Regions from separate parts of the Mesorhizobium sp. M0904 genome, predicted to be linked through region 2. Evidence: riboswitches for the same ligand, from Rfam matches in the RefSeq annotation. Region 2 holds a riboswitch; the other holds the start of a gene.
The links. Region 2 has a riboswitch for thiamine pyrophosphate ahead of thiC (phosphomethylpyrimidine synthase ThiC). Riboswitches for the same ligand answer to the same signal wherever they lie in the genome.
Positions count from the first base shown of each region.

Region 1 (4,394 bases), on a different contig from region 2:
ATGATGCTGGTCACGGTGCGGTCGAGGAAATCGCGATCGTGGCTGACCAGGATCACCGTGCCGGCAAAGCCGGCGACCAGTTCCTGCAGCAACTCCAGCGTCTCCACATCGAGGTCGTTGGTCGGCTCGTCGAGCACAAGCAGGTTTGCCGGCCGCGCCAAAACGCGGGCGAGAATCAGCCGTGCCCGCTCGCCGCCCGAAAGCTCGCGCACCGGCGTGCGCGCCTGTTCCGGCTTGAACAGGAAGTCTTTCATGTAAGAGACGACGTGGCGCTGTTCGCCATTGATGACCAGGTTCTCGCCGCGACCGTCGGTGAGATACTGCGCCAGTGTCTCCTGTGGATCGACGGCCTCGCGCTTCTGGTCGAGCGTGGCGATCTCCAGATTGGTGCCGAGCCGCACCGTGCCTGCGTCCGGCTTCAATTCGCCGGTCAGCATCTTCAACAGCGTCGTCTTGCCAGCGCCGTTCGGCCCGACCAAGCCAACGCGATCGCCGCGCTGGATGCGGGTCGAAAATCCCTTGACCACGATCAGATCGCCAAAGCTCTTCTCGATGTTCCTGGCCTCTATCACCAGCTTGCCGGATTCGGCGGCGTCGCTGGCTGTCATCGTCGCCGCACCCTCGGCGCCGCGATGACCGCGAAAGCGCTGGCGCATGGTCTGCAACTCACCGAGCCGGCGCATGTTGCGCTTGCGCCGCGCTGTCACGCCATAGCGCAGCCAGTGCTCCTCGCGGACGATCTGGCGACCGAGCTTGTGCTGCTCGCGCTCTTCCTCCTCCAGCACCGTGTCGCGCCATTGCTCGAAATAGCCAAAGCCCTTGTCGAGACGGCGGGTCTGCCCGCGGTCGAGCCAGATTGTGGCGCGTGACACGCGCTCGAGAAAACGGCGGTCATGCGAGATGACGACCAGTGCCGAGGAGGTGCGGGCAAGCTCCTCCTCCAGCCATTCGATGACCGACAGGTCAAGATGGTTTGTCGGCTCATCGAGGAGGAGAATGTCGGGCTCCGGCGCCATGACGCGGGCGAGTGCCGCACGCCTCGCCTCGCCGCCGGAGAGGTCGTTCGGCCGTTCTTCGCCGGTCAGGCCGAGATGCTCCATCAGATAGGTGGCGCGATAGGGATCGTCGGCGGGCCCGAGCCCCGCCTCGACATAGGCGCGGACGGTCGCAAAACCTTCCATGTCGGGCATTTGCGGCAAGTAGCGCACGGTTGCCGAAGGCTGGCGGAAGACTTCGCCGTCCTGCGGCTCGATCAGCCCGGCGGCGATCTTGAGGAGCGTCGACTTGCCCGAACCGTTTCGGCCGACCAAGGCGATCTTGTCGCCAGCTGAGGCCGTCAGGGCGGCACCGTCGAGCAGCGGCGTGCCGCCAAAGGTCAGCTTTATCCCATCGAGATTGAGAAGCGGCGGTGCCATGTCAGCTTTCAGGTAAGGGAAAAGGATGCGCGAGCAGCAGCGCGCGGCCGCTGGCCAGCGCGATTTCCAACCGGCCCCTGACCTCGTTGGAAATGGTCAGCGACGAGCCGAACGCAACCTCGACATGGTCGAGCGGCCATTTGGCACCGGTGACGCTCAGGCCGGCGAGATCGGAGAAGCCGAGCACCGAAAACAGCGTGCCGTCGGCATAGTCGAAGCCAGTCTTTCCGGGCAGCAAGGGAATGCCTTCCTGTGCGCCGCTGGTCAAAAGCACGTCCGTCCCGCCTTCCGCCAGCCGGACGCTCAGCGCCAGATGCAGGAAGATGTGGTCGGTGCGTTTGCCGCCGAAAGCGCCTGCGAGCACAAGGCTGGTCGCACCGCGTTCGAGTGCGGCGGCGATAGCGAGTTCACCGTCGGTCTTGTCCTTTTCGGCGGGAAACACCTGCCGTGGCACGGCGGCCAGATCCTCCGGCAACTCGGCAGGCACGGAATCGAAATCGCCGACCCAGAGTTCCGGCCTCAGGCCCAGCATACGGGCATGGCCGATGCCGGCATCGGCAGCGATGACGCGCGAGCCTTCGACCTGGCGGTCGAGCAGCGGCGTGCGGATGAGATCGCCGCCAAGCAGGATGGTGAATTTGCTCATATCTCGTGGCCCTTACCAGCCCTGCCCCAGAAACGGAAGAATGAAACGGAAGATGAAACGGCAGACGAAACGGAAGGCTGGGCTTTGGATGCCCGGCAAACTTCCGCTTGCGCGGCACTTCGGCCGGGCCTATGTGTCGAAACGCTCTAACGGGGTGCCGGACGCGATCTTCGCGGACCGGCTGAGAGGCAAGACTGCCAACCCGCTGAACCTGATCCGGTTTGTACCGGCGGAGGGATTAGACGCTTCGGACAGCCCGGCGCCTCAATTCCTTTCAATGCGAACGAAGGAGGCGCCGATGCGCAGTTTTTTCCACTCTCTTGTCCCGATTGTCCTGCTTGCGGCATCCGCGCTCGCCCTGCCAGGGCAGGCATCGGCACAGGATAGACTGACCGTCTATACCTATGAAAGCTTCACCGCCGATTGGGGTCCGGGACCGGCGGTGAAGAAGGCCTTCGAGGCCGAGTGCAGCTGCGTCGTCGAATTCGTCTCGGTCGCTGACGGCGTGGCGCTGCTCAACCGTGTGAAGCTGGAAGGGGCCGCCACCAAGGCCGATATCGTGCTTGGCCTCGATACCAATTTAACCGCCGACGCCAAGGCAACCGGCCTGTTTTCGCCGCATGGCGCCATATCGGATGTCAGCGTGCCGGGCGGCTGGCGCGACGATACTTTCGTGCCGTTCGACTATGGCTATTTCGCCGTCGTCTACGATACCGAAAAACTGAAGAACCCGCCGAAGAGCCTCAGGGAATTGGTCGAGGGCGATGCCGGAGAGAAGATCGTCATCCAGGACCCGCGCACCTCGACGCCGGGCCTTGGCCTGCTGTTGTGGGTCAAGTCGGTCTATGGCGACAAGGCGCCCGAAGCCTGGGCCAAGCTCAAGGCAAAGGTGCTGACGGTGACGCCAGGCTGGAGCGAGGCCTACGGCCTGTTCACCAAGGGCGAGGCGCCGATGGTGCTGTCGTATACCACGTCGCCGGCCTACCACATGGTCGCCGAAAACACCGAGCGCTACCAGGCGGCGTCCTTCGAGGAAGGCGAATACCTGCAGATCGAAGTTGCGGGGATCACCACCAAGGGCGCGAAGAACCCGCTGGCGGAAAAGTTCATCGCCTTCATGACCGGACCGAAATTCCAGGATGTCATTCCCGAAACCAACTGGATGTTCCCGGCCGGCAAGACCGACAAGCCGCTCAATCCGGCGTTCGACAAGCTTGTCAAACCGACCAAAACCTTGCTGTTCAGCCCGGAGGAAGTCGCGGCCCACCGCAAGGCCTGGGTCGATGAGTGGCTTGCGGCGATGAGCAAGTAGCTTTGGCCGATTGATCGAAGATGATCGCTCTACGGCGCCCCCCTCTGTCCTGCCGGACATCTCCCCCACAAGGGGGGAGATCGGACGGCACGGCGGCTTTCGCCAGTCGCCGATGTTGCTGGAATGAGCGGAGCGCTGAAACTGCCAATCTCACCCCTTGTGGGGGAGATGTCCGGCAGGACAGAGGGGGGCGCGAAGGAACGCAATCCTCACTAAGAATCTCGAATCTGGTGGTCTAGCGTGCAACGCGCACCATCATCTGACTCCCGCGTCAACGCCGGCATCGTCGCGCTCGCCGCCATCGCGTTGCTGATCGGCGGTGCATTCACCGGGCTCGTCGTCGAAGCCACGCGCGACCCGTCCGGTGTTGTCTCCGCCTTCGATTCGTATCTCTTGCGTATCGTCCGTTTCACGCTCTGGCAGGCTCTGTTGTCGACCCTGCTCTCCGTCGCGCCAGCGCTGTTCGTCGCGCGTGCCCTGTCGCGGCATCCACAGTTTTTCGGGCGAGGCTTTATCCTGCAGCTTTTCGCCGTGCCACTGGCGCTGCCGGCCATTGTTGCCGCACTCGGTGTCTTGGCACTCTATGGCCGCGCCGGCTATTTTGCCGGCACGCTGGGCGCGCTAGGCGGCCAGAGCTGGCCCGGCATCTATGGCCTGTCGGGCATACTCGTCGCCCATGTCTTCTTCAACCTGCCGCTGGCGACGCGGCTGTTCCTGGAGGCGTTGCAGATCGTGCCGGCCGACCAATGGCGGCTGGCGAGCCAGCTTGGCATGGGTGCTGCGCCGGCCTTCCGGCTGATCGAATGGCCGCCGCTGCGTGCGGCCTTGCCGGGCGTTGCCGGGCTCGTTTTCATGCTGTGCATCACCTCCTTCACCATCGTGCTTACGCTCGGCGGCGGACCCAGCGCGACGACGCTGGAGGTTGCCATCTACCAGGCGCTGCGTTTCGACTTCGACCCGGCGCGGGCTGTGACGCTGACCCTGCTGCAGATTGCCCTGACCTTCGTGGTCGTGCTGGCCT
Region 1 is NZ_JAMYOC010000007.1:54,931-59,324, reverse strand. Features, by position in the region: gene NKH80_RS09460 (ABC-F family ATP-binding cassette domain-containing protein) at 1-1,415, opposite strand, end outside; gene NKH80_RS09455 (thiamine diphosphokinase) at 1,417-2,061, opposite strand; TPP riboswitch at 2,202-2,316, shown strand; gene thiB (thiamine ABC transporter substrate binding subunit) at 2,360-3,373, shown strand; gene thiP (thiamine/thiamine pyrophosphate ABC transporter permease) at 3,614-4,394, shown strand, end outside.
Region 1: it holds a riboswitch for thiamine pyrophosphate, as region 2 does, so the genes downstream of both, thiB (thiamine ABC transporter substrate binding subunit) here and thiC (phosphomethylpyrimidine synthase ThiC) in region 2, are expected to answer to the same signal.

Region 2 (4,394 bases):
TTGCCGCCGCGCGGAAGGCCGATGCGGTGGCCACTGCCGTCCATGGCGGAGATCATTTCATCTATCCCGATTGCCGGCCCGCTTTTATCGACGCCTTTCAGGCGATGCAGAACCATGCACTCGCAGGCTACGCCGATATCGGCCTTTATGCTCCCTATGTGAATATGTCGAAGGCTGACATCGTCAGCGAGGGGGCAAAGTACGCCACGCCGTTCGAGGCGACTTGGTCCTGCTACAAGGGCGGCGCACGTCATTGCGGTCGCTGCGGGACATGCGTCGAACGGCGCGAAGCATTCGATCTGGCCGGCATTGCCGACCCGACAGATTATGAGGACGCGGACTTCTGGCTCCACGCTATCCAGACAAGGAGCGCGTGATGTTCCGCATTACCAAAGAGTTCCACTTCTCGGCCTCGCATCAGCTCACCTCCTTGCCACCAGATCATCAGTGCGCGCGTCTACACGGCCACAACTACATCGTCGTAGTGGAGCTTTCAGGTGGCGAACTGGACGAACATGGCTTTGTGCGCGACTACCAAGACCTGGCGGCGCTCAAGCACTACATCGACGGGACGTTCGACCATCGCCATCTTAACGACGTCCTGGGGCATGACCGTGTCACGGCGGAATGTCTGGCCAGGCACTTCCACGACTGGTGCAAGGTGCGGCTACCACAAACCTCCGCCGTGCGGGTGAGCGAGACGCCGAAAACCTGGGCGGAATACCGGCCATGACGTGCGCAATGCATCCCGGAATTCGCGTCAGCGAGATTTTTGGGCCGACCATTCAGGGCGAAGGCATGCTGATCGGCTTGCCGACGGTGTTCGTAAGAACGGGCGGGTGCGATTATCGCTGTTCCTGGTGCGACAGCCTGTATGCGGTGGACAGTCGCTTCCGCCATGATTGGGAGATGATGTCTGCCGACGCGGTGTGGCAAAAGGTCATTGCGCTTTCCGGCGGCCAGCCCGTGATGGTGTCGCTGTCGGGCGGCAATCCGGCCATCCAGCCGCTTGGCCAGCTGATCAACCGCGGGCATGGTGAGGGCTACCGCTTTGCATTGGAAACCCAAGGATCGGTGTCCAAGCAATGGTTCGCGGATCTCGACGTGCTTGTGCTCAGCCCCAAGCCGCCCTCAAGCGGAATGACGACGGATTGGGCCGCATTCGACGCCTGCATCGAGGCGGCGCAGGATAAGCCGCAGATGGCGCTCAAGCTCGTCGTCTTCGACGATGACGACTATGCCTATGCCAAGGACGCTGCGGCGCGCTATCCGCAATTGCCCGTCTATCTCCAGCCCGGCAATCACACGCCGCCGCGTCCCGGTAACGAAGACGCGTTGATCGACATGGCCGGTGTGATGAAACGCATGGAATGGCTGGTCGAAAAGGTGACCCGCGACAGGTGGTTCGAGGCGCGTGTACTGCCGCAGCTTCATGTTCTGCTGTGGGGAAACAAACGGGGCGTCTAGCCCACGCGGAAGGATTGCCGATGACGAGCAAGACAGACATCTAAAGCAAACTCACCCAATCGGGCGATAGCAACGTCGGTTCGGCAAGCCCGAAAATGCCGTGCTGGAAAAGGTTCCGAATCCGCATGGGCTGGCCTTATTGTGGGCGCTTCAGCGCTCCTCTGGGGCGTGACTTGCTCTCGATACGTGCGCGCGCTTCCGCTGGGTTTGAGTGGTCGCCGATCGCCGCCATGGGCCAAATGCGCTTGACAAAATAGCGTCGGCTTGTTCAACGTAAGTCATTCACCAGGGGAGTCCCGGCAAGGGGCTGAGATACTGCTGGCTTTCGCGGCGCAGTGACCCGTTGAACCTGATCCAGTTCATACTGGCGTAGGGACGGTGCAAGCGCTTTGCGGGAGTTTACGCCCGAGGTCCTGTTTCGGCAGGTCGACAGAAGCGTCTTTTCATCTTCCGGCACAGAACTGGGTCTCCAATGCACGAGCAAAGGAGCCTTAAGATGAATGCCCTCACCCCCGCCGTGTCGACGGGACCGCTGCCTGCCTCACGCAAAATCCACAAATCCGGTACCATCCACCCGCAGCTCAGGGTGCCGATGCGCGAAATCTCCGTCCATCCGACGGCCGGCGAACCGCCCGTCACCGTCTACGATCCGTCCGGCCCCTATACAGACCCGACTGTCGAAACCAGCATCGAAAATGGCCTTGCACGGCTTCGCCACGAATGGATTACGGCGCGGGGCGATGTCGAAGTCTATGACGGCCGCCATATCCGGCCGGAAGACAATGGATTTGCGGTGGGCGAACGCCTGACACCGGAATTTCCCATCCGCCACCGACCGCTCAGAGCCAAAGCAGGCAAGGCGGTGACGCAGCTTGCCTATGCACGCGCCGGCATCATCACACCCGAAATGGAGTTCGTCGCCATTCGCGAGAACCTTGGTCGCGAGATCCTGCACGGCAAGCTTGAGCGCGACGGCGAGGCTTTCGGCGCGACGCTGCCCGATTTCGTCACGCCCGAATTCGTCCGCGACGAGGTGGCGCGCGGACGGGCGATCATTCCCGCCAACATCAACCATCCCGAAAGCGAGCCGATGATCATCGGCCGCAATTTCCTGGTGAAGATCAACGCCAATATCGGCAACTCCGCTGTCACCTCCTCGATGGCCGAAGAGGTCGAAAAGATGGTCTGGGCGATCCGCTGGGGCGCCGATACGGTGATGGACCTGTCGACCGGCCGCAATATCCACAACATCCGCGACTGGATCGTCCGCAATGCGCCGGTGCCGATCGGCACGGTGCCGCTCTACCAGGCGCTCGAGAAGGTTGGCGGCATTGCCGAGGATCTGACCTGGGAGGTGTACCGCGACACGCTGATCGAACAGGCCGAACAGGGCATTGACTATTTCACCATCCACGCCGGCGTGCGGCTGCCTTACATCCCGCTGACCGTCGACCGGGTCACTGGCATCGTCTCGCGCGGCGGCTCGATCATGGCCAAATGGTGCCTGCACCATCACCGGGAAAGCTTCCTTTACGAGCATTTCGCCGAAATCTGCGACATCTGCCGCGCCTATGATGTGTCCTTCTCGCTCGGTGACGGCCTTCGTCCCGGCTCGATCGCCGATGCCAACGACGCCGCGCAATTCGCCGAGCTGGAAACGCTCGGCGAGCTGACCAAGATCGCCTGGGCGAAAGATTGCCAGGTGATGATCGAGGGGCCCGGCCACGTGCCGATGCACAAGATCAAGCAGAACATGGACAAGCAGCTCGCGGTCTGCGGCGAAGCGCCGTTCTATACGCTTGGACCGCTCACCACCGACATCGCGCCGGGCTACGATCACATCACCTCCGGCATCGGTGCGGCGATGATCGGCTGGTTCGGCACCGCCATGCTCTGCTACGTCACGCCGAAGGAACATCTCGGCCTTCCCGATCGCAACGACGTCAAGACCGGCGTGATCACCTACAAGATCGCGGCGCATGCCGCCGACCTGGCGAAGGGTCACCCGGCGGCGAAGATCCGCGACGACGCGCTGTCGCGGGCCAGATTCGAGTTCCGCTGGGAGGACCAGTTCAACCTGTCGCTCGATCCCGAAACAGCGCGGTCCTTCCACGACCAGACCTTGCCCAAGGAGGCGCACAAGCTGGCGCATTTCTGCTCGATGTGCGGACCGAAATTCTGCTCGATGCGAATTTCCCACGACATCCGCGCCGAAGCGCAGAAGGAGGGCATGGCGGCGATGGCGGCGAAATACCGCGAGGGCGGCGATCTCTACCTGCCGGCGGACGAGACCGGCGCACCGCTCATACCTCAGCCAGGTGAGCCATCATGAAGGTGCTGGTCAAAGGGGCCGGCGTTGCCGGCCTCACCGCCGCCTTCGAGCTCGCCGCACGCGGCGCGGCGGTTTCCGTTGCCGAGACAAGGCCTGGCCTTGGGGGCAATGCGTCGTGGTTCGCCGGCGGCATGTTGGCGCCATGGTGCGAGCGCGAAAGCGCCGAGCAGCCGGTGCTGGATCTCGGGCGCGGTGCCGCCGACTGGTGGGATGCCGCAACGCCCGGCCAGGTGACGCGGGCCGGAACGCTGGTCGTGGCCGCGCCGCGCGATGCTGGCGAGCTCGACCGGTTCGCCAGCCGCACGTCGGGCCATCGGCACGTCGAGGAAGATGAAATTGCCTTGCTGGAGCCCGACCTCGCCGGCCGCTTCCGCCGTGGATTGCTCTTCCCCGATGAGGCCCATCTCGACCCGCGCCAGGCTATGGCGGAACTTCATGACAAGCTGGCGGCGATGGGCGTCGAATTCCGCTTCGATGCCGATGCCCGGCATGTTTGCGGTTTCGATGGTCAGCTCGACTGCACCGGAATGGCAGCAGCCGATAATAGGCTGCGCGGCGTTCGCGGCGAGATGCTGATCCTGCGCACGCCTGATAT
Region 2 is NZ_JAMYOC010000013.1:50,069-54,462, forward strand. Features, by position in the region: gene queC (7-cyano-7-deazaguanine synthase QueC) at 1-377, shown strand, start outside; gene queD (6-carboxytetrahydropterin synthase QueD) at 377-733, shown strand; gene queE (7-carboxy-7-deazaguanine synthase QueE) at 730-1,467, shown strand; TPP riboswitch at 1,745-1,861, shown strand; gene thiC (phosphomethylpyrimidine synthase ThiC) at 1,964-3,799, shown strand; gene thiO (glycine oxidase ThiO) at 3,796-4,394, shown strand, end outside.